DNA from 3 places in the Clostridium sp. YIM B02551 genome. Region 3 is predicted to be linked to each of the others. Evidence: riboswitches for the same ligand, from Rfam matches in the RefSeq annotation. Region 3 holds a riboswitch; each other region holds the start of a gene.
The links. A riboswitch is a leader RNA that binds a small molecule or an ion and turns the genes downstream of it on or off. The one in region 3 is predicted to bind cobalamin.

Region 1: linked by a shared signal. The riboswitch ahead of L1S47_RS10550 (sirohydrochlorin cobaltochelatase) and the one ahead of cobT (nicotinate-nucleotide--dimethylbenzimidazole phosphoribosyltransferase) in region 3 are both predicted to bind cobalamin.
Region 2: linked by a shared signal. The riboswitch ahead of L1S47_RS12015 (HoxN/HupN/NixA family nickel/cobalt transporter) and the one ahead of cobT (nicotinate-nucleotide--dimethylbenzimidazole phosphoribosyltransferase) in region 3 are both predicted to bind cobalamin.

Annotation. Positions count from the first base shown of each region.
Region 1 is NZ_JAKGTF010000008.1:328-10,943, reverse strand. Features, by position in the region: gene L1S47_RS10580 (cobalt-factor II C(20)-methyltransferase) at 1-62, opposite strand, end outside; gene cbiT (precorrin-6Y C5,15-methyltransferase (decarboxylating) subunit CbiT) at 55-627, opposite strand; gene cbiE (precorrin-6y C5,15-methyltransferase (decarboxylating) subunit CbiE) at 624-1,226, opposite strand; gene cbiD (cobalt-precorrin-5B (C(1))-methyltransferase CbiD) at 1,219-2,313, opposite strand; gene L1S47_RS10560 (precorrin-8X methylmutase) at 2,313-2,939, opposite strand; gene L1S47_RS10555 (cobyrinate a,c-diamide synthase) at 2,926-4,257, opposite strand; gene L1S47_RS10550 (sirohydrochlorin cobaltochelatase) at 4,300-5,121, opposite strand; cobalamin riboswitch at 5,451-5,634, opposite strand; gene L1S47_RS10545 (amidase domain-containing protein) at 5,736-6,782, opposite strand; partial or broken gene L1S47_RS10540 (M15 family metallopeptidase) at 6,768-7,673, opposite strand; gene L1S47_RS10535 (M20 family metallopeptidase) at 7,911-9,083, shown strand; gene L1S47_RS10530 (DUF5105 domain-containing protein) at 9,324-9,980, opposite strand; gene L1S47_RS10525 (DUF5105 domain-containing protein) at 10,090-10,616, opposite strand, start outside.
Region 2 is NZ_JAKGTF010000009.1:86,988-97,603, forward strand. Features, by position in the region: gene L1S47_RS11990 (MFS transporter) at 1-27, opposite strand, end outside; gene L1S47_RS11995 (flavodoxin) at 166-816, opposite strand; gene L1S47_RS12000 (NAD(P)H-dependent oxidoreductase) at 816-1,391, opposite strand; gene L1S47_RS12005 (TetR/AcrR family transcriptional regulator) at 1,516-2,106, shown strand; gene L1S47_RS12010 (GNAT family N-acetyltransferase) at 2,155-2,592, opposite strand; gene L1S47_RS12015 (HoxN/HupN/NixA family nickel/cobalt transporter) at 2,663-3,682, opposite strand; cobalamin riboswitch at 3,809-3,995, opposite strand; gene moaA (GTP 3',8-cyclase MoaA) at 4,082-5,065, opposite strand; gene moaC (cyclic pyranopterin monophosphate synthase MoaC) at 5,046-5,531, opposite strand; gene L1S47_RS12030 (MOSC domain-containing protein) at 5,620-6,087, opposite strand; gene L1S47_RS12035 (molybdenum cofactor biosynthesis protein B) at 6,114-6,605, opposite strand; gene L1S47_RS12040 (molybdenum cofactor guanylyltransferase) at 6,627-7,241, opposite strand; gene mobB (molybdopterin-guanine dinucleotide biosynthesis protein B) at 7,228-7,749, opposite strand; gene glp (gephyrin-like molybdotransferase Glp) at 7,754-8,971, opposite strand; gene L1S47_RS12055 (hypothetical protein) at 9,007-10,092, opposite strand; gene narI (respiratory nitrate reductase subunit gamma) at 10,119-10,616, opposite strand, start outside.
Region 3 is NZ_JAKGTF010000002.1:274,457-285,072, reverse strand. Features, by position in the region: gene L1S47_RS04030 (sigma-70 family RNA polymerase sigma factor) at 328-873, shown strand; gene L1S47_RS04025 (hypothetical protein) at 867-1,625, shown strand; gene L1S47_RS04020 (peptide chain release factor 3) at 1,671-3,263, opposite strand; gene L1S47_RS04015 (Cof-type HAD-IIB family hydrolase) at 3,535-4,359, shown strand; gene L1S47_RS04010 (Cof-type HAD-IIB family hydrolase) at 4,390-5,217, shown strand; gene L1S47_RS04005 (histidinol-phosphate transaminase) at 5,219-6,292, shown strand; cobalamin riboswitch at 6,334-6,552, shown strand; gene cobT (nicotinate-nucleotide--dimethylbenzimidazole phosphoribosyltransferase) at 6,712-7,752, shown strand; gene cobU (bifunctional adenosylcobinamide kinase/adenosylcobinamide-phosphate guanylyltransferase) at 7,749-8,309, shown strand; gene cobS (adenosylcobinamide-GDP ribazoletransferase) at 8,312-9,052, shown strand; gene cobC (alpha-ribazole phosphatase) at 9,061-9,651, shown strand; gene L1S47_RS03980 (cobyric acid synthase) at 9,666-10,616, shown strand, end outside.

The DNA of each region.
Region 1 (10,616 bases), on a different contig from region 3:
GCTTTTAGTGTTAATAGTTCTGGATCTCCTGGGCCCATTCCTATTCCATATAATTTATTCATTTGTAGTTTCCTTTCTTCCACTAACTATAAAGATTCCATTATTGCTTGTTAGCATATAACTTCCTTTTACATTCTTGCTTATGTTGACCTGCGTTATCTCAATATTATAATTTAAAGCCTTTAGTGTCTCACATGCCTTATAACAATTATCTATAGTAATAAAGTTTAAAACTATTTTTCCTAAGTTCTTAAGTTTTTTATGAGAAACTGAAATTATTTCTTCTAAGTTTCCTCCACTTCCACCTATAAAAATCCCATCAAAATTATCATCAGTGAAATCATTTAGCGTCTCTAATGCCTCACCTAATATAACTTCAAGATTGTCACAATTAAATTTATTTTTATTCTCTAATATAAGGTCAAAAGCATCTTGCTCTTTTTCAATAGCAATCACATCTTTGCACATCTTGCTCATTTGAACGGACACAGACCCTGTTCCAGCCCCTACATCAAGTACTTTTGAAGAGTCTTTAAGTTCCAATTTAGAAATTGATAAAATCCTTACTTCTTCTTTAGTCATAGGAACCTTTCCTCTTATAAACTCTTCATCTTTTATATATATCATTCTCTCTCCACCACCAATACGCTTAAATTACTAAACATTTTACTCATTATTTCTTCAGGTGCTCCAATAGTTATTTTCTCATCTTCATAAGATAAATTTTCCCCTACATAAATTCTAGCCTCTATGTTTTCTTCAAATATATCCTTTGCCAATTTATTAGGAGTATTTTTATTGTCAGTAAGCCATATGGTAAGTTTTGAAGATTTTATTTCCTCAATAAATTCTCCTTCTCTTCCATGTAGTGAAGATAATTTCGCTTCATTCCAAGGAAGAGACAATTTACTCATTAAATATTGAAAGGAACTTAATCCTGGAATCACATTTATTTCTTCTTGCAAGTTTTCTTTTAGATAGTTCAATACTCCATAAAAGGTTGGATCTCCAGAAGCTACTATACTAATGTTTTTATCCACATTATCTTTGATTATATCCACAATATCTGCAAGTTTTTGCACTTTTTTCTTAGTATTATCAACAAAAGCTATTGAATCTATAGCTCTACTAAAGCCTATTATTAGTGAGCTATCCTCTAGAACTTTTACAGCTTTTAAAATCATATACTCCTTACTTCCAGGTCCTAATCCAACTAAATTAATCATAGTTCTCCTTTTCACTTGCAAATAAAAGCTTGGGTTCTTTTCCTCCCCAATATAAGACTACTTCAACTTCTATTTCATTACCAGTATATTGCTCCATTTTATTCTTAACCTTAATTCCTATATTCTCATATACTTTATGATACTCCTTAGGAATGATTTTCACAGCACCTTCTGTGGTCTTTTCATTATATACTTTATTAACTAAATCCAAGGGACATCCCATTAAAGCTAACTCTAAGGCAAGTATTTCTAATCTCATATCACATACCTTTGAGTGGGTATTAAATACTCCTCCCGCAACTTTTCCAAGCTTTCCGATATGCCCAATTATAGTAACTTTTCTAACCCCATTATATTTGGCTGCATCTAATGCACTACCTACATAGTTTGATATAGTTACCATCTTGTTTTTGTCATATCCCAAGGTCTCTCCATATCTTTCTCCCATATTTCCAAAAATAAATATTATGTCTTTATAATAGGCAGACTTAGCTCTCATTTCTATTTCAATGGTTTCCTTAAGAGCCTCTTCTGACATTGGGTAAACTATACCAGAGGTTCCTAAAATACTTATTCCACCCTCTATATTAAGTCTTGGATTAAAAGTCTTTTTTGCAACTTCTTCTCCCTTTGGTACGTAAATAGTTATTTCAACTCCATTATTTTCTGGAAGTACACTTAGCACTTCTCTTTTTATCATTTCTCTGGGAACTGGATTTATAGCAGGCTCACCTTTTTTCACGTAAAGCCCTTCTCCCTTAACTACTCCTACACCTTTTCCACCCTTAAGAATATAACCACTTGGAATCTTCTTTGCCTTTGCCCATATATCAAGCCCATGGGTTACATCTGGGTCATCTCCTCCATCCTTTATAATGGAACAGCATATATAATCCTCCCTTTTTTCAATGGAATCAATCTGTAGATTAAGCTTTATTCCACTTGGAGTATCTATTTCTACATAATTTAATTTCTTTTCGCTATACAGCATCATAGTTGCTGCCTTAGCTGCAGCTGTTGCGCAAGAACCAGTTGTATACCCACATCTAAGCTTTTTCCCACCTGCATTTACATACATTTCAAACATTATTCTCTCTCCACTAAAAGGTACATTAAAGCATTAACTATAGCTGCTGCTACATTGCTTCCTCCTTTTCTACCTCTTATTGTTATCATAGGAATATTTAGCTTCTCTATTTCTTCCTTCGACTCCTTTGCTCCCACAAAACCAACAGGCGCTCCTATAATAAATTTAGGACTTGCTTTTCTTTCTTCACATAACTCTTTTAAAATAAACAATGCAGTTGGTGCATTCCCAAACACAAAGAATTCTACCCCTTCCTCTACTGCTTTGCTAACAGCTGCCATTGATCTTGTTGTTTTTTCTTCTTTTGCCTTCATAGCCACTTCTTCTAGTGAAACATATGTTATTACTTCACACCCTAGATCTTTTAAAGCCTTTTTATTTATACCAGCTGCAACCATGTTGGTATCAGTATATATCTTCACTCCACTTTTAAGTAACTTCTTAGCTTCTTCTATTGCACCTTCTCTTATATAAACTAAATCTTTATATTCAAAATCTGCTGTAGTATGTATAACCCTCCTTACAATTGAAAGTTCTTCCTTATTAAAGTTATGCTCGCCCATTTCTTTTCCTATTATTTCAAAACTCTTTAATTCTATTTCCATAGGATTTTTAACGTAATGCATCTTTTCTCTCCTTACAACTAATTATAATTTCTTTTATAAAATCTAAATTAGAGAAAAAGTGTACATGTCCATATGCCCCAAGAGTATTATTTTTTATATATCCACATGTCCACTCTTTTAATCCCCCGTTAAAGGTCTTTTTATTAAGCTTATACACAGTTTTATTACTACATTCAACCTTAGATTTATGGAACTCATGAGAATTTATTGATAAATTTCTTTTAATTAATTGATTCCTTGAGATATCTATGTGATTATATCCAAAATTATTTAACGTCTTAGTCATATAAGCTTCTCCATCAAAAAAGCCAACCATATTAGTATTATCAATAGACTTCATTAAATACATAAGCCCTCCGCACTCAGCATAACAGGGCGTACCTTTTTCTAGTTCATTCCTTAAACTGCTTAGAAAACTAGTATTTCTAGTAAGTTCATTACTGAAAACTTCTGGATATCCTCCACCTAAATATATCAAGTCCAAATTTTCTGGAACTTTTTCATCTTTTAGAGGAGAAAAATATATAACTTCTCCAGCCTCCTCCAGAAGTTCTATGTTCTCCTTATAGTAAAAAGAAAAGGCTATATCTTTTGCAATTCCTATTCTAATTCCTACGGAATCCAAGTGATAATTATCTTTAAATTTATCTGTTTCCTTCATTAATTCTAAGATTGAATTTACGTCTACATCTTCTTCTATAAGACTTGATACAACATCAATCTTTTCTTGTAAATCTGTAATCTCTTGACTTTGAACAAGCCCTAAATGTCTTGATCCTAAAGTAATTCTATCATCTTTGGGTAAGTACCCTAAAACCTTTATATTTAATGTTTCTTCAATTAATTGCTTAAGGAAAATATAATAAGATTTGCTTATATTATTTAATACTATTCCTGCAAATTCACAGTCTGAAAAATTAAGTATTCCTTTTAGTTCTGCTATAAAAGTAAGACTTGAAGCCTTGGGAGAAATTACAAGAATAATCGGAAGTCCTAAAATTTTTGATACATGTGCTGTTGAGGCTTCTATAGTTGTTCCTATTCCATCATACACACCCATAACCCCTTCAATAATTCCTATATCCTCATTATTCCTACTATAAGCTGCCTTAAGTCCTTCTTCTCCCTGTAAAAAGAAATCTAAATTTCTAGAAGGCTTTCCTGTTATTTTTTCATGAAAGGCTCCATCAATATAGTCTGGTCCCACTTTATACCCTGCTATATCATAACCTTTTTTCTTCAATAGATTCATTAAACCTATTGTAAATGTTGTTTTGCCTCCTCCAGATGAATTTGATGCAATAACTACAGATTTCATATAAAAACTCCTTCAAGATACTTATTACGCTCCACTATAATTCTATCCCTTTAAATTTTCTCCAAACCCTTGGAATTTACCACTTAGGGCATCTTCTAGATGCTTCATATAAATACTTCTTACTTCTTCATATTCACCTAAACCAACATTGAATTCTTCAACTTCTATTCCCTCACCCTTAAGTGTAGATGCCCAAGAATCTTCTTTCTTTGAGAAAATATCTTTTCTAGCATGATCTCCTACTACAAGTAAGAATGGTGCTAGTACAACACTTTTTATATCTCTATCTTTCAAGTATTTTATAGTATTTTCTAATGATGGATACGCCTCAATTGTTGCAATTATTATATTACCATGGTCTAAATCTCTAAGCCTATTTTGAAAACATCCATAACAAGAGTTGCCTGGGTGATGAGTTCCATGCCCTGCTAATATAACCCACTTATTTTTAGGTAGATTATTTGAAATTGCATAAACTAAATCATCATAATCTAAGTTAACCTCATCAGATTGAAAATATAGCAAAGGACGTCCTACTCTTAAATAATTGAACTTACACTTGTAAATATTAGCTACCTTTTTTATATAATCAAATTCTTGTCCAGGTATTATATGTAAGGGTTGTATAGTTACCTCTTCATATCCTTCATTCAGTAAAGAATCTAACGCTTCTTCTGGCGTAAAAATGCTGATATCATGTTCTTTTTTTAGTTTTTTGATAATCTTATGTGAAGTAAATGCTCTAATTACTTTATACTCTTTCCCAAATCTTTCTTCAACTTCTCTCTCCATCGGTACTATATTTTTTTCTAATGCATCTAAGTAAGATGTCCCAAAACTTAAAACTATAATTGCTTTTTTCATAACAAACTCCTTTATGTAAAAAAATAAAACCTTCTGAATAATGTCAGAAGGCTATGAGAAATAATCAAGGTAATCCTAAAATCACTTTGTCCATTTAGCCACCCTCTCCATCGCTCGTAGAGATGAATTTTTATCGTGAGACTTGATTAATACTTGTTTAAAAATTGCGGTTTCTGGCAATTTTTATGGCATGTATTACTCTTAGCCGAACAAAAATTCCTAAAAAGTTTTTTAGTGAGACTCAATTTTATGGCATGCATAAATTCCTAGTCGAACTTAAAAACTTTGAGAATTTATAATGTGAGACTTAATCAGTCGCATAAAAACCCTATTAGTGTAAAAACTTAGGCAGGTATTCTGGCTCAAGTGTCATAATCTTAGCTTATCTTCCCAGTTTCCCAGTGATTCTATAACTAAGACTCTTCTTTTACAGCGGCGGGACCGCACAGGAATCTCACCTGTTTCCCTATTATACTAATTCCCTTTTGGGACATTTAAAGGCTTTATTTAAATAAATTTATTTTATCCTATTAGTCACCTATGTTTTATCAATATTTACTTTGTATGAAGATTATAGCATTGTAGTATAACTATGTCTATAACAATACTTACTATTAATAATGAACTCTTACTAACCAGAATTTTATCTTTTTATCACTCCACCCTAGATCCCAAGGAACATTATTTCTATCAGTATTATGACAAGTAACTAATGTATACCCCTTTGAATCTACTCCTGATACTACAGAAATATGTGTGATATCGCCTTTTTTTTCATAGGCCACAAAATCTCCCGGCAACAATTTATATGATGCCTTATAAACTTTTTCATAACTTCCATGTGCAATAACAGATGCTCTTCCACTATGTATCATATATGAGGTAAACTTATCTGCATTTACCCATGGTCCTGTAGCACTTCCCTTACTATAATTCCAAGTAGAGTTTTTTTTGAATTTACCTCCTTCATGGAGTACTTGTGATGCAAAGTTTGCACAATCTCCTCCTTCTGGATTAAAATCTCTATAATTCTTATTATATTTAAATCCATACTCAGGTAGTGAAGCAGCTCCGCAGTAGGTATCTGCATATTGCATTGCTCCCTTTCTTCGTTCATTTATGTCGGAAATATCCCTAGTTTCCTGGGAAATAATATGTTGTTTTATACTTTCTGCTTTTATATTGTCTAAACTAAGGGAATCAGCAAATGGATCTGTATACCATTCCTTAGTTATTACCCATTCTCCTTCTTGTTTAGTAAGTTGTAAAGAATGATATGTACCTATTCTAGAACTATTAACAATGTCCGGAAGATTTTCATATATATATTTATACTCTGTGTTACACATTATATTAAAGGAATATCTATCATTCCCACCTCTACTTCTTCTTATAATTACTTTAGGAATTATTTCAGTGAATTTAACTCCTTGCTTTTCTGCCCAGTTATTTAAATATTTCACTTTTCTTTCTTCATATTCATAAGCCCATTTTCCATACTTACTATTTGTATCATATAGTGATTCTATTAGTTCTAAGTTTTTATCCAAAATAGCCTTATTTCTATTAATAAATATGTCTTGAACAAATTCCACCAGTTCCTTATCTTCTGCTTCAGAAAGAGTAGTTTTTTCTTTATTATCGTCTAACTTATCTTCAATTAGTTCAATAGCTTTCTTTACTTCTTCATCATCTACTGGTGCACCTTTATACCAGCTTCCATCACTTTCTTTCCAGTTTCCAAAATATTTTGCTTTTATTATTATTTCTGGCCTATACTCAAAGTGAAGAATATCAAAATGCCCCCATTTTCCTCCCCAAACAAAGTTATTCTTTTCAAAAACCTGAACTAAATCCTTTGAATATGACTTAAGTCTTTCCTCTGCCTTTTTTTCAGTACTCCACTTCCAATAATCTCTAGGATCACTTTTAAGATCTATCGCTATTCCAAAGGAGTGTGGACTTAATCTTCCAGTACCTGAGATAACTCTATAGTTATAAGTTCCACTAGCTGGATAAAGACAATTAGATATATCTGGTTTTGTCTTTGCTAATGGTATCAATTCTTTTAATGATGTTTCTAATGCTGTTCTAGCTCCGTTTTTATCATTAAACCTATAACCTGCAAATCCATATTGTAATGGCTTTAGATTTTTCTCAATCTCTCCTTTTGATGATCCATATACTTCATGTAATAAGTCATAATTTCTTCCTCTTCCAGGATCAAAGTCCTTTTTCATCACTGTTGTTGTAAATTCCAATGGATAAACTTGTTCTAACATATCTTGAAGATCAGGATTATCTAATTTTTCTTCATGCCCTTTTTTTCTCATATCATCATATAATATCTTTTTGCCAGACTTCATTATAATTAAAGTTCTACTGCCATCAATCTCAATATCTTTTATATACCCTGGATAAGCTAACATAAGTGTCAATATATCTTGCTTCATTTTGCTTTTATATTCTTCATTAATGATTTCTTGTGACATAACTGGCATTTGAATATTTAGCAATATACACACTAAAATCATTGATATCCATTTTTTCATCCTTAGTCACCTCATCTAGTAGCTTTAATTTTTTTTATAACTATATACTGTCCAAAGAAATCGCATAGTATGTAATATGAGTTTTAAATATGAAACTTAATTTATGATTATTATTAATTCTAGTTGAACTTAAAACTCAACTGAATTTTTGATAGTTTTTAAATTTTTTTTACTTACAAAGTTCTTAAACTATAGTATAATTTTCTGAAATAATTCATTTTGAAGGAGGGCATGAGTATGGATCCTATAAAACTTTCTAAAGAAATTCATGATGATATTATCAACTGGAGAAGGGAACTTCATAAAATTCCTGGAACAGGCTTAGATATAGAAGAAACTTATAATTTCGTTTGTAATGAATTAACTAAAATGAATATTGAGTTTATCACTCTTAGCAAGACTGGAATATGCGCACTAATTAATGGCGAAAATCCTGGTCCCACTATTGCCATTAGAGCTGATATGGATGGATTACCTATAAAAGAAGAAACAGGTTTAAAATTCGCCTCAAATAATAATTGTATGCATGCTTGTGGACATGATGCCCACACTTCAATGTTACTTGGAACAGCAAAAATTTTATCTAAATATAAATCTATACTAAATGGTAATGTTAAGTTGATTTTTCAACCTGCAGAAGAAATCTCAGCTGGAGCAGAACCTATGATTGCTGAAGGAGTTCTCGAAAATCCAAAGGTAGACCGAGTTTTAGGACTACACATAGGTGGATTTTTCCCAGAAGTAAAGGCTGGCATGATTGGTGTGAGAACTGGATATACAACTTCTGCAGTTGATAAATTATCAGTAACAATAAACGGCAAAGGTGGTCATGGTGCTTTACCACATCTTTGTGTAGATCCAATATCAATAGGTGCTGAAATGATTTCTGCTCTTCAAAGAATAGTCAGCAGGGAGATAAATCCTCTTCATCCAGTAGTTATTACAATTGGTTCTATTGAAGGTGGTTCTACTTGGAACATCATTCCAGAATCTGTGCACTTTCAAGGCACAATTCGAACAATTTTTCCAGAGGATAGAGAACTAGTTGAGAAAAGAGTTATTGAAATCTGTAACGGAATAGCTTCTACTAATGGATCATCTGCGGATGTAGTTTATGATAAGATTTGTCCTTCTGTTAATAATAACTCAGAAGTAACTAAAAGCTTTATGAAATCAGCTCTTAAAATTGTTGGAGAAGAAAACTTAGTATACTTAAAAGAACCTACTATGGTTTCTGAAGATATGGCTTACTATCTTCAAAATGTCCCTGGAACATTCTTTTTCCTTGGCTCAAATAACCCTGAAAAAGGAATTATCTATCCACATCATCATCCTAAATTTGATGTTGATGAAGATGTTCTTTGGATAGGTCCAGCAATATTTGTTCAAGCTGTATTAGATTATCTTTAAAAAAATCGTCAAGGCGATTATGAGCCGTCGATTTTTTTCTCGCATCTGCCTTTCCAAACGCATGTGAGGAAAATTTGGCAGGCGACTAATTCTATTTTTTATTCTTTAGGGGGGCTAGTAAATCCTTAGATTATAATTCAAACTTATAATGTTATCTACAACCTTAAAATATTATAAATTCCTAAAGAATAATAAAGCTAATAAGGTCATGGAGATTATAACTCTTCCATGACCTTATCATTATTTATAAATCACTAAATTATTATTTATGAAATCTTTGAATGGTCCTTCTTTAACCTCTTTCCATTCATTATTTTCTAACTTAAGATCAATAGTAATTTTTTTAGCCTCATCTGATATATTAGGATTTTCAAAATACTTACACATTTTACTTGTTGCAAGTTCCATGACTTTTTTCATAAAAGCATCTTTAGTTTTATATTCTTTAGCTAATTCTTTCATTTCACTTTCAGATACTATTTTGTCTGGAGTTAACTCCTTACGATCTAATATCATAGGATTAACTACAATTTCAACTTTAGCATTTTCTTTATCAACATTAACAGTATTAATGTCATATTTTATTTTTGTCATTCCTCTTCTTAATGAATCCACTAGCTTATTTAAGGTTTCTTTATCAATTCCACTTGCATCACTCGCTATACCCTCACTAAATCGCTTGTCCAACTCATTTGTAAATTGCTTTACTTCATCATTGGATATTCCTAGTTTCTTGGAATCACCCATCTCACTTTTCACTGCTAAATCCATATAAAATTTTATGTACTCACCTGGTGATGGTGATGTTTCAGTTGGTTTTTTGCTACATGAGATTAATAACGCCATAGACATTATAAATGCCAATGATAATGTTAAAACTTTAAAATTCTTCTTCATTTTCCCCCTCCTTCCGTCTAATTATATCACCCTAAATCTAATTATAAAATCGAAGTTTTTTCCAAAATTAAAGCCATGAAAACTTTAATTTATCTCCATGGCATATCTGTTATTTATAAATAATTAAATTATTTTTTATAAAGTTTTCAAGGGTTCCTTCATTTACTTCTTTCCATTCACCTTTTTCAACCTTCAATTCTATAGTCACTTTTTTAGTTTCATCAGATATCTTAGGATTCTCGAAGTATTTGCATAATTTATCTATAATTATTTCTGTTGCTTTCTTTTCCAATGTAGCTTGATCTGTATATTGTGAAGCCAATTGCATAATCTCATCTTGCGATATTAGCTTATCTGGACTAAAGTCATTTTGTTCTATTACCATTGGATTTATTGACATTTCAACCTTAGCACTCTTACTATCAGATTCTACTGTCTTTATGTCATATTTGATTTGTGACATACCTTTTCTTATTGATGTAACCATTTTGTTTAGGCTTTCTTTATCTACGCCACTAGTGTCATTTTCTACAACCTTACTATATTGACTTTCCATTTGATCCTTAAACTTCTTAACTTCATCACTAGATATACCTAGTTTTGCCGCATCTCCTTCAGTATTCTTCACTGCTAAAT
Region 2 (10,616 bases), on a different contig from region 3:
TCTCTTTTTTTCATATAGTTTAAACATTATTATCCTCCTTAGTTTACACATAGTAAATAGTTTACACTATGTAAACTATTTTATATTTCTTTTTTTGTTTTGTAAAGAAAAAAATAGAGTATGCAGAATTCTCGCACACTCTATTTATAAAAATTTATTTATTCATTAAACACTCCCTATAAAAGGCTTATCATATAACTTCTCTTCACTAACAGACATACTCTTGGCAGCTTCCACCCAATTTTTTTGTCCTTCTGAAAAAAACATCTCCCTAGGTATTTTGGGGGATATAAAAAAGTTATCTTTTGATTTATTTGAATTACTAACAATATCTTCACTTACTTCTAAGAATGCATTATATGCATCTTTTTTCATTTCGCTATTAAATGGAATAATATCTTTTGTCCCTCTCATAAATTCTCCCGCTCCAATACCTACACCAAATCTCCACTCATAACCTACTTTTTTGCAGAAATGTTCTAATATTTTAAGAGCATATCTATTTTGTATTCCCTCAAAAAATCCGCAGTTAACTACTCCATAAACTTTTACAGATTTTTTAATAATCTTAGCCTGTTCTTCTAAATTAACCAAAAACTCAACTACTGTCGATGGTAAAGAATCTACGTATAGCGGGAAAGTAATTACTAATATATCTGAACTTGCTAGTTCTTCATAATTCACCTTATTATTTATAGTACAATTATTTACTTCAACATTTTCAAGTTGGATCAACTTAGTAAGTTCCTCAATAAAAAACATAGAAGCACTGTTATTACCTCTTGGACTTCCATTAACAAAATATAATTTTCCCATTATATTTCCTCCCCCACAACTTTAATATAACTTAATATACTATTTACCAAGTTTTCAATTTCTGCTGCATCTCTACATACATAGCTTTCTGCATTATCCTTTTGAAAGTTTATAGCATTTGCTTGATTTAACCCTTTAAATGTCTCTTCCTCATTAGCAGTAATATCTCTACCATAACCGACAAAAACAAGCTCTGGATACTTCTCGTAACGTGGTGCATGATGCATTTCACCATTAACATCTTTAAAGAAAGGCAGAATTTTGCATATACCACGATCTAATACCCTTTTTATTTTAGGGCTATAGCATCCATATTTTATTTCACTTAAAACAATATACAAATCACTATTTATCTCAGTTCTACTTATTTCTCTAGTTATATCATCAAAAACACATATACCAGGTGTCTTTAACCAACAATTAAAACACCCTATACATTTGTTCATTTTCTCATCTTTAACATTATAGTATTTGTAATTATAATTACTCTCTCTAAGTTTTTTAAGTAACTCTTCTTGAAGTTTTTCTCCCACGCTACTTGTAGCTTCACCATCACTAACTAACAATATATTCATAGTTATCCTCCTTTTAGTATGTTTACACTGTAAACTTTATATTTGTATTATATTTCACTAAGTTTACACTGTCAACATTTTATGATATAATTTTTTTTAGAAAATTTTTTGGAGGAAAAACTAAATGGCAAAAGATAACTATCATCATGGCACATTAAAAGAAGATATGATAAGAAATGGTCTACAGCTTTTAAACAAAGAAGGTTTTGAAAGGTTTTCATTAAGAAAAGTTGCTAGTATGTGTGGTGTTAGTCATACTGCACCATATAAGCATTTTAAAGATAAAGAAGATTTAATTAACTCAATAGCTTTAGAAGTTTGGGAGGCTTTTTCTATTTCTTTATTAGAGTCTACAGAAAAATATCCTGATAATCCAAGAATTCAAATTCTTGAGATGGGAAAATCCTACGTTAAGTTTATGGTAGAAAATCCTGAATATTTAAAATTTATGTTTCTTACAGAACATAAGTATCCAATATTTATTAGTAATAAAGATTTACATCATCTTAATGATACTCCTTTTGATATTTTTAAAAAGAGCTGTGAAAATTACCTTAATTCAATATCAACTAAAAAAGAAATGTATTACTTAGATACTATATCAATGTGGAGTTTAGTACACGGTATAGCACTACTTATCGCAAATAAAGTAATCGAATATGATGGAGATTATTTAGAATTAGTAGAAAAAATGATTAATGAAAAACTTGAATAGCTTATAAAAAAGAGAAGCCATAAATATAAAATGGCTTCTCTTAATTCTTTATCTGTGGATAAATTTATTCTTTTTTAAAACAATAGGTGTTACCCTATCTCCATAGAAATCTTCTGCATTTCCAATTACTTCGCATCCTAACTTTTCTAACATTTTTAATGTTATATCTCTTGCTTCAATATATATTTCCTCTGCTCCGAGGTTAAAGACTTCATTAAGTGAAAATAAAGCAATCTTCTTACCTAAACCTTTTCCACGTAACTTTTTATCAACTGCGTATCTGCCCCAATGCCATTCTCCTTCTTTTTTCCAACTTGCAACAACAGCGACTATTTCTCCATTTAATTTTCCACACCACCAAATGGGTTCAAATTCTTCACTTATGGGAATTAATTCTTCCGGTATATGTTGTTCTTTTTTAAAAACTTCTATTGATAGCTTTATGACCTCTTCCATGTTTTCTTGCTTAACTTTTTCTATATTCAAAATTACCACCCCAATTTACTGTTAATCTTAATAGAATTATACTATGCTTATTGTACTCCTACAAATAATTCTATTTTTCTCCTATATTAAGTATCCTCCAACCAGCATAGGATATTCCCCATACCACTATAAATAATCCAACTAAAATATAACCAGCAATATTAAAATCTAAGTTACTAATAAAATTACAGAATTCATTATCTAGTCCAAGTATAGGTGTTATCATTTGTATTATTTCAATGAATCCAATAAACAAAGCTGCAATTACTGAAAGCCCTGTAATGGTAAGATTGTAATAGATTTTACGAATTGGTGTTGAGAAAACCCATTCGTATGCCGTGCACATAAAGAAGCCGTCTGCTGTATCCATTAAACTCATTCCTGCTGTAAATAATATTGGGAAAGATAACGTGGCAAGAATCGGTATCTCATGACTTGCTGCAGTTGCTGAAGTTGCTAAAAGAGAAACTTGAGTTGCAGTATCAAACCCTAATCCAAATAGAAATCCTAGTATATACACATGCCATCCTTTTCTAATAGACTTGTACACAATTCCAGTTAATTTATTAATAAATCCTTTGGAATTGTCATAATCTAGCTCTTCTTCCTTATAGGTGCCTTTTCTTACTTTTAAAAAAGTTTTAAAAATATCCTTCCACATGAAGAGGTTAACTAATCCAATAATAAGAAGGAAACTACCTGAAACTGCAAGTGAAATAGCACCTCCATACTTTTGAAACTGTGGCATACTGCTTTCAGTCCACTTTACTGCAAAAACTGTAAGTGCTGCCATTATTATTACTACAGTTGAATGTCCAAAGGAAAATAGAAAACCTACTCCTTTTGGATTTTGTCTTTCTTGCACCAGCTTTCGAACTGTATTATCTATTGCAGTTATATGGTCTGCATCAAAAGCGTGCCTAAGCCCTAATGTATAAGAAAGAACTGCCATACCAATTATTTGTGGATACTCGCTAACACCTGTTAGTAATAGTGCAATACCTATGATATGCAATGCTAGTACAGCAATAATATATCTAACGAATCCTGAATATTTCTTTTCTTGTATATTTGATTTTATTGTCTCCAAAAAGTTTTCCATCCTTTATATAATATTCTCATTTAAAAAGCCTCTTAACTTTATTCGTCAAGAGGCATAATTGCGAAAATAAATATAAACATTTATCATTACAAATACCCCCTATCATCCGTAGAGTTATTTTCTCAAAATATAGGCAGGTCTCCTGACTTAAGTATCTACATTCTTATAAGCCTTCCCAAGATATCTCAGTGACATATTTTATAAGAACTACTCTTTTACAGTGGCGGGACCGTGAGGGATTTTCACCCAACTTCCCTTTTAATTAATCAACTACGATTAAACCTATATTATATACAAATGGTATAATAGCACATTACATTAAACAAGTATAGTTATTTTGTTCAAGATTATAATTCTGTGTATTCTTTTAGAAAAACTCTCTTGCCTTTATCCACCAATCTGTGACATAAGCCTTTTATCTTCGTCTTGATTGTTTGTTCCAAAATTATGTTTATTCGGCTTATTTAGAATTGTATTTTTAATTATTTTCTCAAGTTCATCATCTGAAACTCCTTTTCTTAATATGTTTTTCAAATCAACACCATATTTCCAATGCAAACATTGCTTTAGAAAACCATCAGAAGTTATTCTAAGCCTATTGCATGAACTACAAAAATTATGAGTTAATGGACTTATAAATCCTATTCTTCCTCCTCTGTTATAATTTTTACTATGAGCATAATAATATATAGCTGGCCCGGAGCCTAAAATATTTCCTTCATAAGGTTTAAGAATATACTCCTCTTCAATTATATTTTTAATTTCATCTGAGGTTATACCTTCTGTCCCTTTACTAAGCCCTATTGGCATCATCTCAATAAAGCGAATATCTATATTTCTTTCTAGTGCAAATTTTATAAGATTTAAAATTTCACCATTATTATAGCTATTAATAATTACTGTATTAAGTTTTAAAATCACACCTTTTTCTATACATCTATCAATAACTTCAATTATTGTACTAAGCTCACCCCCTCCTGTTAATTTTCTATATTTCTCATGATCTATACTATCTAGACTTAAATTGATTTTATTAACACCACTATCAATTAGCTCTTCTAAGTATTCATTAAGTAGAATTCCATTAGTAGTCATTAGCACTTCTTTAATACCTTCAACATTTTTAATTTTTCTTACTAGGCTGCATACATTTTTCCTCATTAGAGGTTCTCCCCCAGTAATTCTGATTTTTTCTATACCTAACTTAGCTGCAATACTTACAACTCTAATAACTTCATCGAAGGACAACAATTCATGCTCCTTTTTAAAATATGTATTACCTTTTCCAAGGCAGTATATACATCTTAGATTACAATTATCCGTAATTGAAATTCTTAAGTAGCTAATAGTTCTACAGTACATGTCTAACATAATCCCCACTCTTTCCTCCACTTTTCTGAGTTAAGTATATATTTTCAATAATCATACTCTTGTCCACAGCTTTACACATATCATATATAGTAAGTGCAGCAATTGAGACTGAAGTTAATGCCTCCATTTCAACGCCAGTTTTTCCTGTTGTCTTTACTATAGCTTCAATTTGAATACAATTATTCTTATAATCTATCTCGAAATCAACTTGGCAGTTAGTTATTATGAGAGTATGACACATAGGAATAATATCCTGTGCCCTTTTGCTGCCCATTATCGCTGCAACTCTTGCAACTCCAAGTACATCTCCTTTTCCTATTTTTCCTTCACTTATAAGATCAAGGGTTTCCTTATTCATTTTTATATTACCTTTGGCAATAGCTTTTCTACTTGTGTTGGATTTTTCGCTTACATCGACCATTACAGCATTTCCAGCCTTATTAAAATGTGTGAATCTCTTTTCCATAGTACGCTCCCCTAACCAAAGTTATTTGTTATTCTTTATAATCAAATTTGATAAGACAATAAAAGATTTTGAACTTATGTTTCTTCTATCACCCTTGATTTGTTAAATTCCTCTGCCTCTCATCCTCACTTAAAAGTCCTATTTTTTCTCCTATAGTTAAGACTCCTCCTCTAATAACTCTACAGAATACTCCTTCTCTAGGCATTATGCAGTCTCCAACGGAATAGAATATATGACATCTGCTATGGCATTCCTTTCCTATTTGTGTCATTTCTAAGATGACATCTCCACACTTAAGTCTTGTCCCAATAGGAAGCTTAGTAAGTTCAATTCCTTTCACAACAATATTCTCCCCAAAATCTCCAAACTTCACCTTGCCGCCTTTTTGTCTAAATTCTTCTATGCGTTCTAATGAAAGTAAGCTTATTTGCCTGTGCCATTTTCCTGCATGAGCATCACCTTCAATACCGTAATCTTCAATAAAATTAGCAATAGGAATTTCATCTTTAGCTGTCCCTTTTTCCTTGCTAATGCAAAGTGCAATAACTTCTCCCATTTTACTCTCCCATTAATTAGTGTTTTCTATTTACTAGCGCATTCATTTGCTTTTCCTGTAAGTATGTCTAGCCCATGAGTAATACTACTTATAATTACATCCAATGATTCCTTAACTCCCTTTGGACTTCCAGGTAAATTTATTATTAGACTCTCTCCCCTTATTCCAGCAACTGCCCTTGAAAGCATTGCCCTTTTTGTTATAGTAAGGCTGTATCCTCTCATAGCCTCAGGAATACCTGGAGTTTCTCTTTCTATAACTTCCTTTGTTGCCTCTGGAGTTACATCTCGTTTACTAAAGCCTGTACCACCAGTTGTAAAGATTACATTTAGCTTAAGTTCATCACTCATATGTTTTAATTCATCAGCTATTTTCTCTTTTTCATCGGGTAATATAGTATATCTAGATACATTAAAGCCATTTTCCTTTGCTACTTTTTCAATAACTTTTCCACTTTCATCTAGTCTTAAACCTTTATAAGCTTTATCACTACAAGTAATTATCCCAACATTATACATAGTATCTCCCCTTTTTTAATTTTATTTCACTTCACACTTTAGGAAATTTCTATATTCCTGAGGAGTATTAATATTTAATAATGAAAGCATCATCCTATCAAATTTCATTATTTCATTTTCATTAATTTTTCTTACATTTAACTTTTGAAATATTTCTTGAATTCTTAAGTTATTTGCTTTTAATTGGCTTTCTATTATCTCTATTGATTTTTTTGAATACATAGCAAAAAGAGGGTGATATCTTTCTTTTATTAGTGGCACCACTGCATCATATTCTTTTATTGAGGCTATGTATTCTACTAAATCTTTATTAGGATAGGGCATATCGCATGCAGTAATAAACGCATAATCATTTTGAGATTTTAATATGCCGGTATATAAACCTCCTAGAGAACCTTTCCCACAAATAAGATCTCTATAAATTTTTACCCCAGTAACCTTATACTTTTCAGGAGTATTTGTAATTATGATTATTTCAGAAAAGATCTTTTTATATACAGAAAGAATTCTATCTATAAATTTGACCCCATCAATTTCTAAAAAGGCTTTATCTACTCCCATACGAGTATTTTTTCCACCAGCTAGAATTACTCCAGTAACCTTTAACAATCTCTCCTCTACTTCATAATTCCACATCACTTAAGAACCTTTCTTCTATAAAATCAGCAATACTATTTACGTCATCTATTTTGAATTTGTTAATATTCTTATATTCTTTAGGGAGAGTAATAACTTCTCCTACAGAGGTATTATCCACTATTCCTATAAGATTGTTTTCTGGCATAATTAAAGGATTTTTAAATCTAATTATTTCAATTTTAGGTTTATTACTTGCCTTATAACCTTCTGTGATTACAAGATGAACATCTTTAAATAGTTGTTTTACAATTTCGTCAATATTCTCTTCGGCATAGACAGTTTTTATCATTGCCATTTGAATTTCTGATGATATTGTTACAACATCTGCTCCTGCTCTTCTCATTCTCCAAGTATCTTTTCCTTGATGGTCTATCTCAAATTCATGTGCATCATGTTTAATTGTTCCAATTTTATATCCTTTGTCTTTTAGTAACGGTATTATCTTTTCTATCAGAGTTGTCTTTCCACTATTGCTGTATCCAACAATTGAAACTACTGGTATCATTTATTTATTCACCTATTTCATTAGTTATTTGAATAAGAACTTCTTCCCCTTTTTTTATTTCAGTAACTTCTTCAGGAACAACGATAAAACAATTAGAATTTATTATAGAACTAAATGAACCTGAACTTTGCTTTTTCATAGCCTTAACGTATAATCTACCTTCTTTTAAAAAACACTTTCCACTTAAGAAATGGACTTTTCCAGGTTTCTTTTTTATAGATTCTTCAAGAACTGCTGTAACCATATTTAATTGTTTATTTATTCTTCCCTGAAGTTTATAAATAGAAGGTAATACAAATTCCTGAAATGCTACCACGGTTGACGCAGGATTTCCTGGTAAGCCAAACACAAGAGTATTTACAAGTAAGCTAAACAGCACAGGTTTCCCAGGTTTAACTGCTATTTTCCAGAACTTTTCTTCTGCTCCCATTTCCTTTAGAGTAATTTTTGTATAATCATAATCTCCTACAGAAACACCACCAGAAATAATTAATATATCGCATTCCTTGGCCCTCTTTAATTTATTTGTTATTTCATATCTGTTATCTTTAGCAATTCCCAAATCCTCTACATTGCATCCAGCATCAATTAACATTGATTGCAAACTATAACTATTTATATTTCTTATCTTTCCTGGTAAAAGTTCTTCTCCAAGATTTATAAGTTCATCTCCAGTTGCTAATATTGCAACCTTTGGCTTAACAGCAACTTTAACATATTTAATATTTAAAGCAGCCAACATCCCTATTTTTGTAGGATTTATCAATTCTCCTTTTTTTAAGACTAAATCTCCCTCTTTTATATCTTCTCCTTGAAATCTAACATTTTCCCATCTTCTCGCTTTCTTAAGAATCATGACCTTATTATTATTGCTTTTAGTATGTTCAATAGGGATTACAGTATCATAACCCTCAGGAACTTTAGCTCCTGTCATAATCCTTATGGCTGTTTCTTTACAAGGAGATACTTTTAATTCATAACCCGCCGGAATATTTCCTTCTATATTTAATAAAACTCCACTTTCTTCATCAAAACTATCGAAGCAGGAAGATATTACTGCATATCCATCCATTGCAGAATTATTAAATGGTGGTATGTTTTCTTTGGAATAGATATCCTCTCCCAAAACTCTATTTAGTGCTTCCATAATATCCACCACTTCAGTTTTCAATGTAGAAGTACTACTTAAAATTGTGTTAATTGCTTCTTCTACTTTAATCACAAATCATTCCCCTATATACTTTCTTCGTTTCTATTTTATGCACTTTTTCCCAATCTATTCTTTGACTGGTATATAAAATACAATACTCCTTCATAAAGAAGTATTAATACCATTATCCAAGTTCCGCTTCTTAAAATAAAATTTTGAATTGAAAATAAAAACTTACTAGTTAAAGTAGGAAGACTTAGATTAAATTTCATTGTGAAAGTATATAGCATTCCAAAGGTAAATATTCTTGACCACTGTGTAACATTGTACACTGCAACCCCCTTTATAAAGCCATACTTATTTACTCTTTTAATTGCTCTTAATACTTCAATAAATTCAACTATAATAAACCATAATAATATCCAAAGCCATATAAACAACACTAGGTTGTAATTAATAGCACCAGACACTGCACTTGCTAGACCAGTAATAGACATTGCTCCATGAAGAATACAATTTGTATTTGTCCAGCCATCCTCGAGATTCCATTCTTTCGAAAAAAAATATTTTCTTATTATTAGAATAAAGGCTAATATGTATAAGGCTATTCCTAAGTATATAAGTGAGGAGCTTACTAGCTTAGGAAATTTTTCTCCAAAGATTGTATTTCCAAATACCACAATAGATTGAGTGCTTACTGTAGAAAGTAATAATATGCCGTGAACTTTACTATATAATCCCTGACCGAAAATAGCACCATAATTTCTAATGCATATTGCTAAATATAAAGCCCACAAAGCTAAATTCCCCCAAAACATAACCCTTGCAAATGTATCTAATTCATGAATTCTTTGAAAAATGGCTATTCCGCATACAGAAGTTCCTGCCACCCAAGTCCCAACACCAAAGCTTTTTATTGCCCCCTTAAAATGAATTTCATTAATTGTTTTTTTTATAGCAGATTCTATAAAAGACGCAGCAATGAATATCCATATAATTAGCAAGGAAGTTGTAAGTATCTTCCCTGCTTTATTTTCTAGTAAGGGTATATTCTTCATTGCTCCATTTATAAATATCCCACACCCCATAACTATTGCCCCTGCAGCTGTTTCAGAAGGGGTAGACTTTAATAATAATATTTTAATTATGAAAAAAATCAAAAATAACAAGATAAACATTAAGGTAAATTGCATAGTGAATTTCCTCCAAGAAAATTACTTTAACTTCTTTTACGGTATACAATATAACTTCTAAATATATAGGTCACTGGTTGACTAATTATGTGAACCATTCTTGTAAATGGCATTAGTGCGAAAAATAAAAAGGCTGTAAACACATGAAACTTGAACAAAATTGGGACCTGCATCATAAGCGTTACGTCAGGTTTTAAAGTTAATATTCCTCTAAACCATGGAGCAAGAGATGCTCTATAGTCAAACCCTGCTGGATTAATTGAATGTACTATAGTTACAAGCATTCCATTAAATACAACTAATAGAAGTAATAGAATTGATATTAAATCACTAAAACTACTTGTCATTCTAACTCTTGTAACCATAAATCTTCTATATACAAGAATTGCTAAACCTATACAACTAGCTAACCCTGCCAGCCCCCCCATAATTGTAGCCATTATGTGATACTGTTCATCACTAACCCCTAATCCTCTATAAAACCACAAAGGAACTATTATTCCAGCCACATGGCCTAAGAATGC
Region 3 (10,616 bases):
AACCATGGAACAATAGTCCATGGTGTAATAAACCCTTTTTATTAATTACTTATAATAAAAGAGACAGGACTATCGAATATTTTATTTAGTTTTGTTAAATTGTTAAATCTAAATATGGTTAACATATTTCCTACCTCCTTAAATTATTTTTGTGATACAAGTAGAATAACATCATTGGAAATGCCTGTCAATAAAAAATACTAAAAATTTAATCTTTTTATAATATAATTAAAATAATGAATATTCCAAAATTTATAAAATAATGATTTATATTTTGTCAGAAATAAAAAAGTTATATACGTATTAATGGTATAGGAGGTGGAAGCCATGGAAGATATTGATATAGTGAGAGGAATTATGTGCGGTAATCCTGAGGCTATTAAAGAATTAAACAGTAGGTATGGGAAAATATTATTTGGAGTTTTAAATAAAGTATTACATGAAGCCTATGAAAGAAATGAAATAGAGGAATGTTTTAATGATTTATTGATGACCATATGGAATAAAATAGTTTTCTATAGAGAAGATAAGGGAAGCTTACTAAACTTTCTTGTGGCAGTTGCAAAATATAAAGCTATTGATTATAAAAGAAAACTTGTGAAACAAAATAGTCAGTTAGAGCTTAAAGAGGAATTTTTACTTGAGCAAGAGTATCAAGAAGATGGATTTAATTATGATAGTGATGAAGGATTTTATAACTTAATTAAAAGCTTAAAGGAAGAAGAAAAACAAATATTTATAAAAAGATATTTATTTGAAGAATCTATAGAAAAGATTGCAAAAGATATAGGTAAGTCCAATGATTATATTTATCAAAAATTATCAAGAGGAAGAAAAAAGATAAAGTTAGAATTGGAGGTGGCACCATGTTAGAAGATAAGATAATAAGTGAATTAAATGGTATTAATTTTAGTATAGATGAGCTAAAAGAATATGAAGATTGGGGAACAATAAGTGATGAAAAATTGAGTGAAATATCTTATGATGTTCAAGCACGGTATTCTAGAGATAAGGTTAAAGATATAGGTAAATATGTAAGTGAGCTTTTACAAGAAGGAGAGTATATTGAGAAAACAGTAAAAGCTACAGATCCTAAGATATTAGAAACAATGATGGCATTTGGAGCAATGATGCCAGTGGCCTTTATAGGTGGTGGAAATATAAAATATAGCCACATAAACTTCTTTACCAATAGGAGAATTATTGTTGTTGGGTATAATGTTACATCTAATAGATACATTACTTATATATATGACAAAGAAGAAATAGTAGATATAAAAATGGATAAGAGTATTGCAATATATAGAAATGAAAAAAACAAGAAAAAAAGTAAATACGCAAAATGGGAATTTCTTGTTTCTATCAATTCAATTATGATATCATTTATGCTGTTTTTTTATCCATATTATTTATTAAAAAAGGCTACTGGATTTAGCAATGAAATAGTAGATGATATTGTAGGGTTAGTATGCATAATCTTAGGATATCAAGTAGGAAGGTATGTAAGACCAAGAGGAAATTCTGAGGTTATAATTGAGATGAAGGATGGTAAAAAGTTTGATTTTTACATTAGAAACTATAATTATAGAGAGATTAAGAATTACTTGAAGTATATGAATAAATAATTAAAATAAAACCCCACTAGAATATTTTCTAGTGGGGAAAATTTATTAATCTTCACTTTTACCTACATCAGAAAGAACTAAGCCTTTATTGTGATCTAATGCCCAAGAAATACCCCAGTCATTTTGGAATATTAATAGGTTTCTATCCTTTAAATCCTTAACCTTCTTTGTGTCTGAAGTTAAATTTAACGAGTCAATATCTATAGTAGTATTTTCAATCCATCTAACGTATCTATAAGAAAGTCTATCCATTTTAATATCTACATTATACTCACTCTTAAGTCTATATTCTAATACTTCAAATTGAAGTACACCAACAACACCAACTATTATTTCTTCCATTCCTACATGGATTTCTTTAAATACTTGTATTGCTCCTTCTTGAGCTATTTGAGTAACACCTTTAATAAATTGTTTTCTCTTCATAGTATCTACAGGTCTAACTCTTGCAAAGTGTTCTGGAGCAAAGGTTGGAATTCCTTCGAATTTAAACTTCTTACCGCTACATAAGGTATCACCAATAGAGAAAATACCTGGATCAAAAACTCCAATTATATCACCAGCATAAGCTTCTTCAATAATTTCTCTATCTTGAGCAAGGAATTGTTGAGGCTGTGATAATTTTATCTTCTTTCCACCTTGGATATGATGAACCTCAAGTCCTTTATCAAATTTACCAGAACAAATTCTCATAAAAGCAATTCTGTCTCTATGAGCTTTATTCATATTTGCTTGTATCTTAAATACAAAAGCTGAAAAATCCTTATTAAATGGGTCTATTTCTCCCATTGAAGAATTTCTAGGTAATGGAGCTGAAGTAAGCTCTAAAAAGTGTTGTAAAAATATTTCTACACCAAAGTTTGTTAGAGCTGAACCAAAGAACACTGGAGATAATTCTCCTGCTTTAACTTTTTCTATGTCAAATTCATCTCCAGCAACATCTAACAATTCAATGTCTTCTTTAAGTTTATCATGAAGCGGTGCTCCTAAAAGATCTCTAAATGCAGGATCTTCGATGTTCCCTTCAAGCATTTCAACTTCAGTTTGACCGTGATTACCACCATTAAATACTGCAATTGCTTCTTTATCTCTTTCATAAACACCCTTAAAGTCCTTACCTGAACCTATAGGCCAGTTAAGTGGATATGATTTAATTCCGAGTTCATTTTCAATATCCTCTAATAATTGGAATGGATCTTGAGCTTCTCTGTCCATCTTATTTATGAAAGTAAATATTGGAATTCCTCTTAATGAACATACATGGAATAATTTTTTTGTTTGTTCCTCTACACCTTTAGCGGCATCAATTACCATTACAGCAGAATCTGCAGCCATAAGTGTTCTATATGTATCTTCAGAGAAGTCCTGGTGTCCAGGGGTATCTAATATATTTATACAGTAACCTTGGTAATTAAATTGCATAACTGAGGAAGTAACAGATATTCCTCTTTGCTGTTCTATTTCCATCCAGTCAGAAACTGCATGCTTTGAAGCTTTTCTTGCTTTAACTGATCCAGCAAGTCTTATAGCTCCACCGTATAAAAGTAATTTTTCAGTTAGGGTAGTCTTACCAGCATCTGGGTGAGAAATGATAGCAAAGGTTCTTCTTTTCTCAATTTCTCTAATAAAATCTGCCACCTTGAGTTCCTCCTTAAGTGAATATATTAATCAAATAGAATTACTATCTTTAAAACAAACTACATTATATCAATTGAAGCGAGAAAATTCAACTAAAATAGAGGAACAAAAGTGTAGAGATTGAAGAAATAAGAGTGTATTTGATTTTGAACGAAATTCAAATATATGTTTATTTTCATTTTTAGAAATTTGCACTGCAATAAATAGAAGTATTATTATATAAGTAATAATAAAATATAGACATTCATTATGTCGAATTAGATTTGGGGGAATGAATAAAGTGTATAAGTTAGTATCTATTGATATAGATGGAACATTACTTGGAAGTAATAGACTAGTATCAGAAAAAACAAAGGAAGCAATCAAAAAAGCTACAGAGCTTGGAGTAAAAATTGTTATAACATCAGGAAGACCAATTAATAGAGTTATTGATTTAGTCAAAGAACTTGGATTAGATAAAGATGAAGAATATGTTATAGCCAATAATGGGTCTACAGTGCATAATACTAAGGATTTATCTATTATTTATGAAAGACACTTAAGAGGAAAGGATCTTAAAAGAGTATATAAAGTATTCAAAAGAGATGGACTAGCTTTTGAAGCTCATATGGATAGAGGTTCATTAGTAGAAAAAGATATTGTAAATGTATTGCCAAACAACTGGAGATTATCTTCTGAGGACACGAAGATAATTGATTTAAATAAAGAGTTAGATGATGAAGAGAAAGTCATTAAGTTTTTAATCATATCAAAAGTTGATGTGCTAGAAGATATATATGAGGACATAAATAAAAAATTTAGTAATGAATATAGTATTGTCAGAAGTTTTGATCATTTATGCGAGTTTATGTATAAGGGATGTAATAAAGCAACAGGGTTAATGGAGCTTGGAAAACATTTAGGGATAAAACAAGATGAAATAATGTCCATTGGTGATGAACTTAATGACTTTGAGATGATAGAATATGCAGGACTGGGAGTAGCAATGGGAAATGCTAGAGATGAAATTAAAAATATTGCAAACTATATAACAAAGAGCAATGATGAAGATGGAGTAGCTTATGCACTAGAAAAGTTTATAATTAATGCAAAATAACTAAAGACATTTATTATAGGAGGGTTAATCATGTACAAACTTATTGCTATTGATATGGATGGAACTTTGTTAAAAGATGATAAGAGCATATCTGAGATAACAAAAAAGAGCTTAAAAAGAGCCCAAGAATTAGGGGTAAAGATAGTGCTTACTTCAGGAAGACCAATTCAAGGTATAAAAAATTATTTAGATGAATTAGAGCTTACAGGAGAAGAAGATTATGTTATTGGATTAAATGGAGCCTTAATTTGTAAAACAAGTGATTATTCAGTTATAAGCAGTAATGCCACATTAACAGGGAAAGACCTAAAATATATTTATAATAAGGTAAAAGGACTTAACACATATATACATGCATTTACCAATAATGGTGACTTAGTTAATAAAATAAGCAAGTTTTCTGATAATGAAGAAAAGAGATTAAACATAAAGATAAAGCAAGTGAATATTCTAGAAGATGTGTTAGATAATGATGAAATACTTAAAGTAGTATTAGAAGAAGAGAAGGAAGTGTTGGATAGAATTACGCCAAAAGTTCCTAAGGAATTATTTGAAGAGTATAATGTTATTAGAAGCGTTGACTTTATGTTGGAATTTATGAATAGAGGGTGCAATAAGGCTTCAGGATTGGAGAAACTAGGTGAATATCTAGGAATTGCTAAAGAGGAAGTAATCGCAATCGGAGATGCAGATAATGATGTTGAAATGATTGAATATGCAGGCCTAGGTGTTGTGATGGGAAATGCCAAGGAAGAAATTAAAAGTATAGCAGATTTTATAACCAAGAGTAATGAAGAAGACGGAGTAGCTTTTGTAATAGAAAAATTCATAGTAGACTTAGCTAAAGGAGAGAAGTAATTTGAAGAATGAAAGATGGAAGCATGGTGGAGATATATATACTAATGGTGTATTTAAGGGAAAAGACCTTGTAGATTTTAGTTCTAATATAAATCCTTTAGGTGTTTCTGATTTACTTAAAGATTGCATAGAGGAATTATTTAGTGAAGTAGTGAGATATCCTGATTATCAGTATAGAGAATTAAAGGCAAGTATTAGTGAATACTTATTAAGATATGAGAATATAAATGTATCTAGTGATGAAATGATACTTGGGAATGGTGCCTCAGAGATCTTAGACTTAATTTTAAGTAAAATAAAAAAATTAGGAATAGTTGTGCCGTCTTTCGTTGAATATGAAGATTTTGCATTAAAGCATAGTGCAGAAATTGAATATATAAATTTGACTGAGGATTTTCAGTATGATTATAGTGAAATATTAAGCTCTTTAAAGAAGTTTGATGGAATAATCTTAGGGAATCCCAATAACCCTACTGGGAATATAATAAATAAAGAGAAATTTCAAGATATATTGAATTTCGCAGAGAAAGAGAATAAAAAGATTATAGTTGATGAGGCATTTGTAGAGTTCTCTAGATTAAATAGTTCATTAATAGATAAAATAGCTAGTTATAAATGCTTAGTAATTATTAGAGCATTTACTAAGTTCTTCGGTATGCCAGGAGCTAGACTTGGATATGGAATAACTAGTGATAAGGAATTTATAGAAGAATTAAAGAAATATCAGCTTCCTTGGAATGTAAATTCTTTTGCAGAAATAGCTTTAAAAAAATCTTACAAAGATGAGAAATATATAAGTAAAAGTCGAGAATGGATAGCTAATGAAATAAGTTATATGAAAAATGAATTAGCTAAGTTATCAATATTTAAAAAGGTTTATGACACAAATTGTAACTTCATTCTTTGTAAGCTAGATACAATGAAAACTAGTGAGTTATATGAAATATTATTAAACAAAGGAATACTTATAAGAAATTGTTCGAATTTTAAAAAGCTTGATGATACTTATGTAAGGTTTGCAATAAAGTCTAGAAATTTAAATAAATTACTAATAGATAATTTGAAGAATTTATAGAACATTTACAAAGAATAGTTAGTGTGATATTATTTATAAAACTGAATAGTATATCTTATGGTGCCTAGTAAAGATAGTATTTTCTAGATTAAGAGAAGTTATTTTGCTGGTTAAAAGGGAATTGGGTTAAAAGCCCAGGCAGCCCCCGCTACTGTATTGAGGATGAAACCTATATAAACCACTGAGGGAACAAACCTTGGGAAGGATAGGGAGTAGGATGAATCAAAGCCAGAAGACCTGCCTAAGATGTGATAAGGTAAATTTTTCGGAGGGAGAAAGGAAACCATTAAGTGATTAGCATTATGAAAGATAAAAGGAATTACATAGACTTATTTTATATTGCTAAAATGTTAGATTAATGTTTCCAGTGGGTATCCCACTGGTTTTTTTATTTATTATATATTATTGGGGGGATGAAGATGCACAAGAATGCTATGATTGAAGCAAAGACAAAGTTAGATAATTTAATTAAACCTATTGGTAGCCTTGGGGAATTAGAGAATATAGCAATTAAATTTGCAGGAATAACAGGCAAGGTAGAAAATGAAATAAATAAAAAAGCAATTGTTATTTTTTCAAGTGATAATGGTGTATGCGAAGAGGGGGTAGCATCAGCACCTCAAAGTGTTACTGCTATGCAGACAATAAATTTCCTAAGAGGAATTACAGGCATAGGGGTTCTTGCTAGAGTTAATAATTGTGATCTTAAAGTTATAGATATTGGGATTAATGAAGAAATTAATTATCCAGGTTTAATAAGAAAAAAAATAAGAAAAGGTACATCTAACATAGCAAAGGGTGAAGCAATGAATCTTGAAGAAGCAAACGAGGCTATTAATATTGGGATAGAAATAGCCCATGAACTAAAAAAGCAAGGGTATGATATTATCGGTACAGGGGAAATGGGAATAGGTAACACTACTAGCTCTTCTTCAGTACTTATTGCACTAACCAATTGTGATATTGACGAAGCTGTAGGAAGAGGAGCAGGGCTTAAAGATGATCAACTAACCTTAAAAAAGCAGGTTATCAAGAAAATAATAGAAGTTAATTCACCTATTAAAGAAGATCCTATGGATGTATTACATAAAGTTGGAGGCTTTGATATAGCTGGAATGGTTGGATTGTATCTTGGAGCTAAAAAGTATGAATTACCAATAGTTATAGATGGATATATTTCAGCAGTAGCAGCTTTAATTGCATATAGAATAGATCCTGAAACAAAGAGTTATATGTTCCCATCCCATATTTCAAAGGAACAGGGTTATAATATTGCAATTAATGAACTAGGATTAAATCCAATGTTAAATCTTTCAATGAGACTTGGAGAGGGATCAGGATGCCCACTTGCAATTAATATTATAGAAAACTCATTAAAAGTTATAAATGAAATGGGAACTTTTGAGGAAGGAAATGTAGATATAAAAGATTATAAAGACCTATGGAGGGAAGAAATATGATTTTAGTGACAGGAGGGGCCAGAAGTGGAAAGTCTTCTTTTGGAGAAGCGTTACTTAAGGATAAAGAAAAAGTATTATATATTGCAACATCAATACCTTTAGATGGTGAAATGAAGAAAAGAATACAAAAACATAGAAGTAGTAGAAATCCAAATTGGGATACATTAGAAGCTTATGAAGATATAGCTACAAAAATCAAAGATGCATATGATGGAATTATCTTAGATTGTATTACTGTTATGATTACAAATCTACTATTTATGAATATGGAATCTTTTGAAGAGGAAGATATAATTAAAGTTGATTATAGTAAAAAAGAAGAAGATATTTTAAAAGAAGTTTCTTTTATGATAAAGGAATTTAAAAATATTGAAGATAACTATGGGACAGAGATTATCATTGTTACAAATGAAGTTGGAGCAGGGCTTGTTCCAGAACATAAGTTAGGAAGAGAATTTAGAGATATTGCAGGAAGAGTAAATCAATATATTGCAAAAGAAGCAGATAAGGTATTTTTAGTTATAAGCGGTATACCAGTTAAGATTAAGGGGGAATAACCTTGAAAAATTTCATATTGATACTTCAATTTATGACTAGAATACCTATAAATATTAATTTAAAAGTTGAAAGAGAAAACTTTCAAAAAGGCGTAGCTTTTTTTCCATTAGTAGGACTTATTGTTGGTGTTTTAGAAGCAGCTATATTTTATATAGGTAGTAGAGTATTCCCTTTTAATATTTCTATTTTTATAACCGTAATTTCTCATGTAGTTATTACTGGTGCTATTCATATAGATGGTTTAGGTGATACCATAGATGGGATTTTTTCAGGTAGAAGTAAAGAGAAAATACTTGAGATAATGAAAGACTCAAGAGTTGGAACCTTTGGAGCATTAGGAATAATATTTTTAATAGTAGGTAAGATTAGTACACTCTCTTCAATAAACCCTATAGAAGTATATAAAGGTATCATTTTAGCACCTATCATTTCAAGAACTTTGATTACTCTTCTAATGTATAAAAGAAAGTATGCTAGAGAAAAAGAAGGCATGGGGGATTTATTTATTGGAGTATTAGAGAAAAAGAACTTTGTTATTGCATTATTGACAGGGATTACGTTGATTTCTATTATAGGAAGAAAAAAAGGAGTGATTTTACTAATCATTTGCTTTTTTTTCACAATACTATTTAGGAATTATATAGAGAAAAGAATAGGCGGGGTAACAGGAGACATATTAGGTGCATCAGTAGAATTAAATGAGTTACTGGTATTTTTGATTTATAGTTGTTATTTATTTTAGGAGAAAAAATGAAGATATTATTAGTTAGGCACGGAGAAACAGAAGGAAACTTCAAAGGTTTATATCAAGGGAAAAGTGAATACGCCTTAAATGAAGAAGGAGAGAAACAAGCAATTAAGTTAGGAGAATTACTTAAGGAATATAATATTTCAAAAGTATATTGCTCACCTCAAAAAAGATGTATAGAAACATTGCAATTAATGAATAAGAAGTTTAAAGATATAGTATTAAGCGAAGAACTTCGAGAAATCGATTTTGGGAAGTGGGAAGGCTTAAGTTATAAAGATATAGAAAGATTATTTCCTGGGGAATGGAAAAGTTTCATAGCAGATTATATCAGTTTTACATTCCCAGAAGGAGATTCCTTTAAGGATTTTTATTATAGATGTAATAGTTTTTTAGATAAACTCAGGAGTGATAAAGATAATGAAGTTATATTAATTGTCACTCATGGAGGGGTAATAAGAGCTTTGTTTAGTAGCATTTTGTCTTTAGGATTAAAAGGATTTTATAGAGTAAGTCCTATGCAGGGAGCTTATAGTGAAATAAATATTTTTGGTGGTGAAATAGAGATAAAGTATATTAATAAGGACAATTAGGGGAGGGGATAACTGTGAAAAAAGCAAAAAGTATAATGTTACAAGGAACAGCATCAACAGTAGGGAAAAGTATTTTGTGTACTGCTCTATGTAGAATATTTACAGAAGATAATTATGATGTTTTCCCTTTCAAGTCGCAAAATATGTCTTTGAATTCTGGAGTTACACCTGATGGACATGAGATGGGAAGAGCACAAATAATGCAAGCAGAAGCATGTTATAAAGTTCCAAGTTCCAAAATGAATCCTATTTTGTTAAAGCCTACTTCAGACAGAAAATCTCAAGTGGTTTTATTAGGTGAGGTTTGGGATAACTTAGATGCTGTTGATTACTTTAAAAAGAAAAAGGAATTAAAAGAAAAAATTCAGAATGTTTATGGAGATATTAGCTCTAGACATGAAGTCATAGTTATTGAAGGGGCAGGCAGCCCAGCAGAAATAAATCTTTCGGATGAATTTGTAAATATGGGTATGGCAAAAATCGCAGAAAGTCCAGTCTTATTAGTAGGAGATATAGATAAGGGTGGGGTTTTTGCATCCTTATATGGGACTATTATGCTATTACCTGAAGAGGAGAGAAAATTAATTAAAGGAATTATAATAAATAAGTTTAGGGGGAGTATAGAACTTTTAGAACCGGGACTTAAGCAGATAGAGGAGCTTACAGGAGTACCAGTTGTAGGAGTAATTCCACATTTCAAGCTAGATTTGGAAGATGAAGATAGCGTGACAGACTTTAGTAAGTTTAATAGAGATGGGGATTTGAAAGTTGCGGTAATAAAAGTACCGTATATGTCTAATTTCACGGATTTTAATTCATTGGCCCTAAATACTGGGGTTAGGGTTGAATTTGTTGAACTAAATCAAGAAATAGATAAATATCATTTAATAATACTTCCTGGAAGCAAAAGTACCATTGGAGATTTAAAGGCCCTTAAGGAAAGTGGCATGTATGACAAGATAATT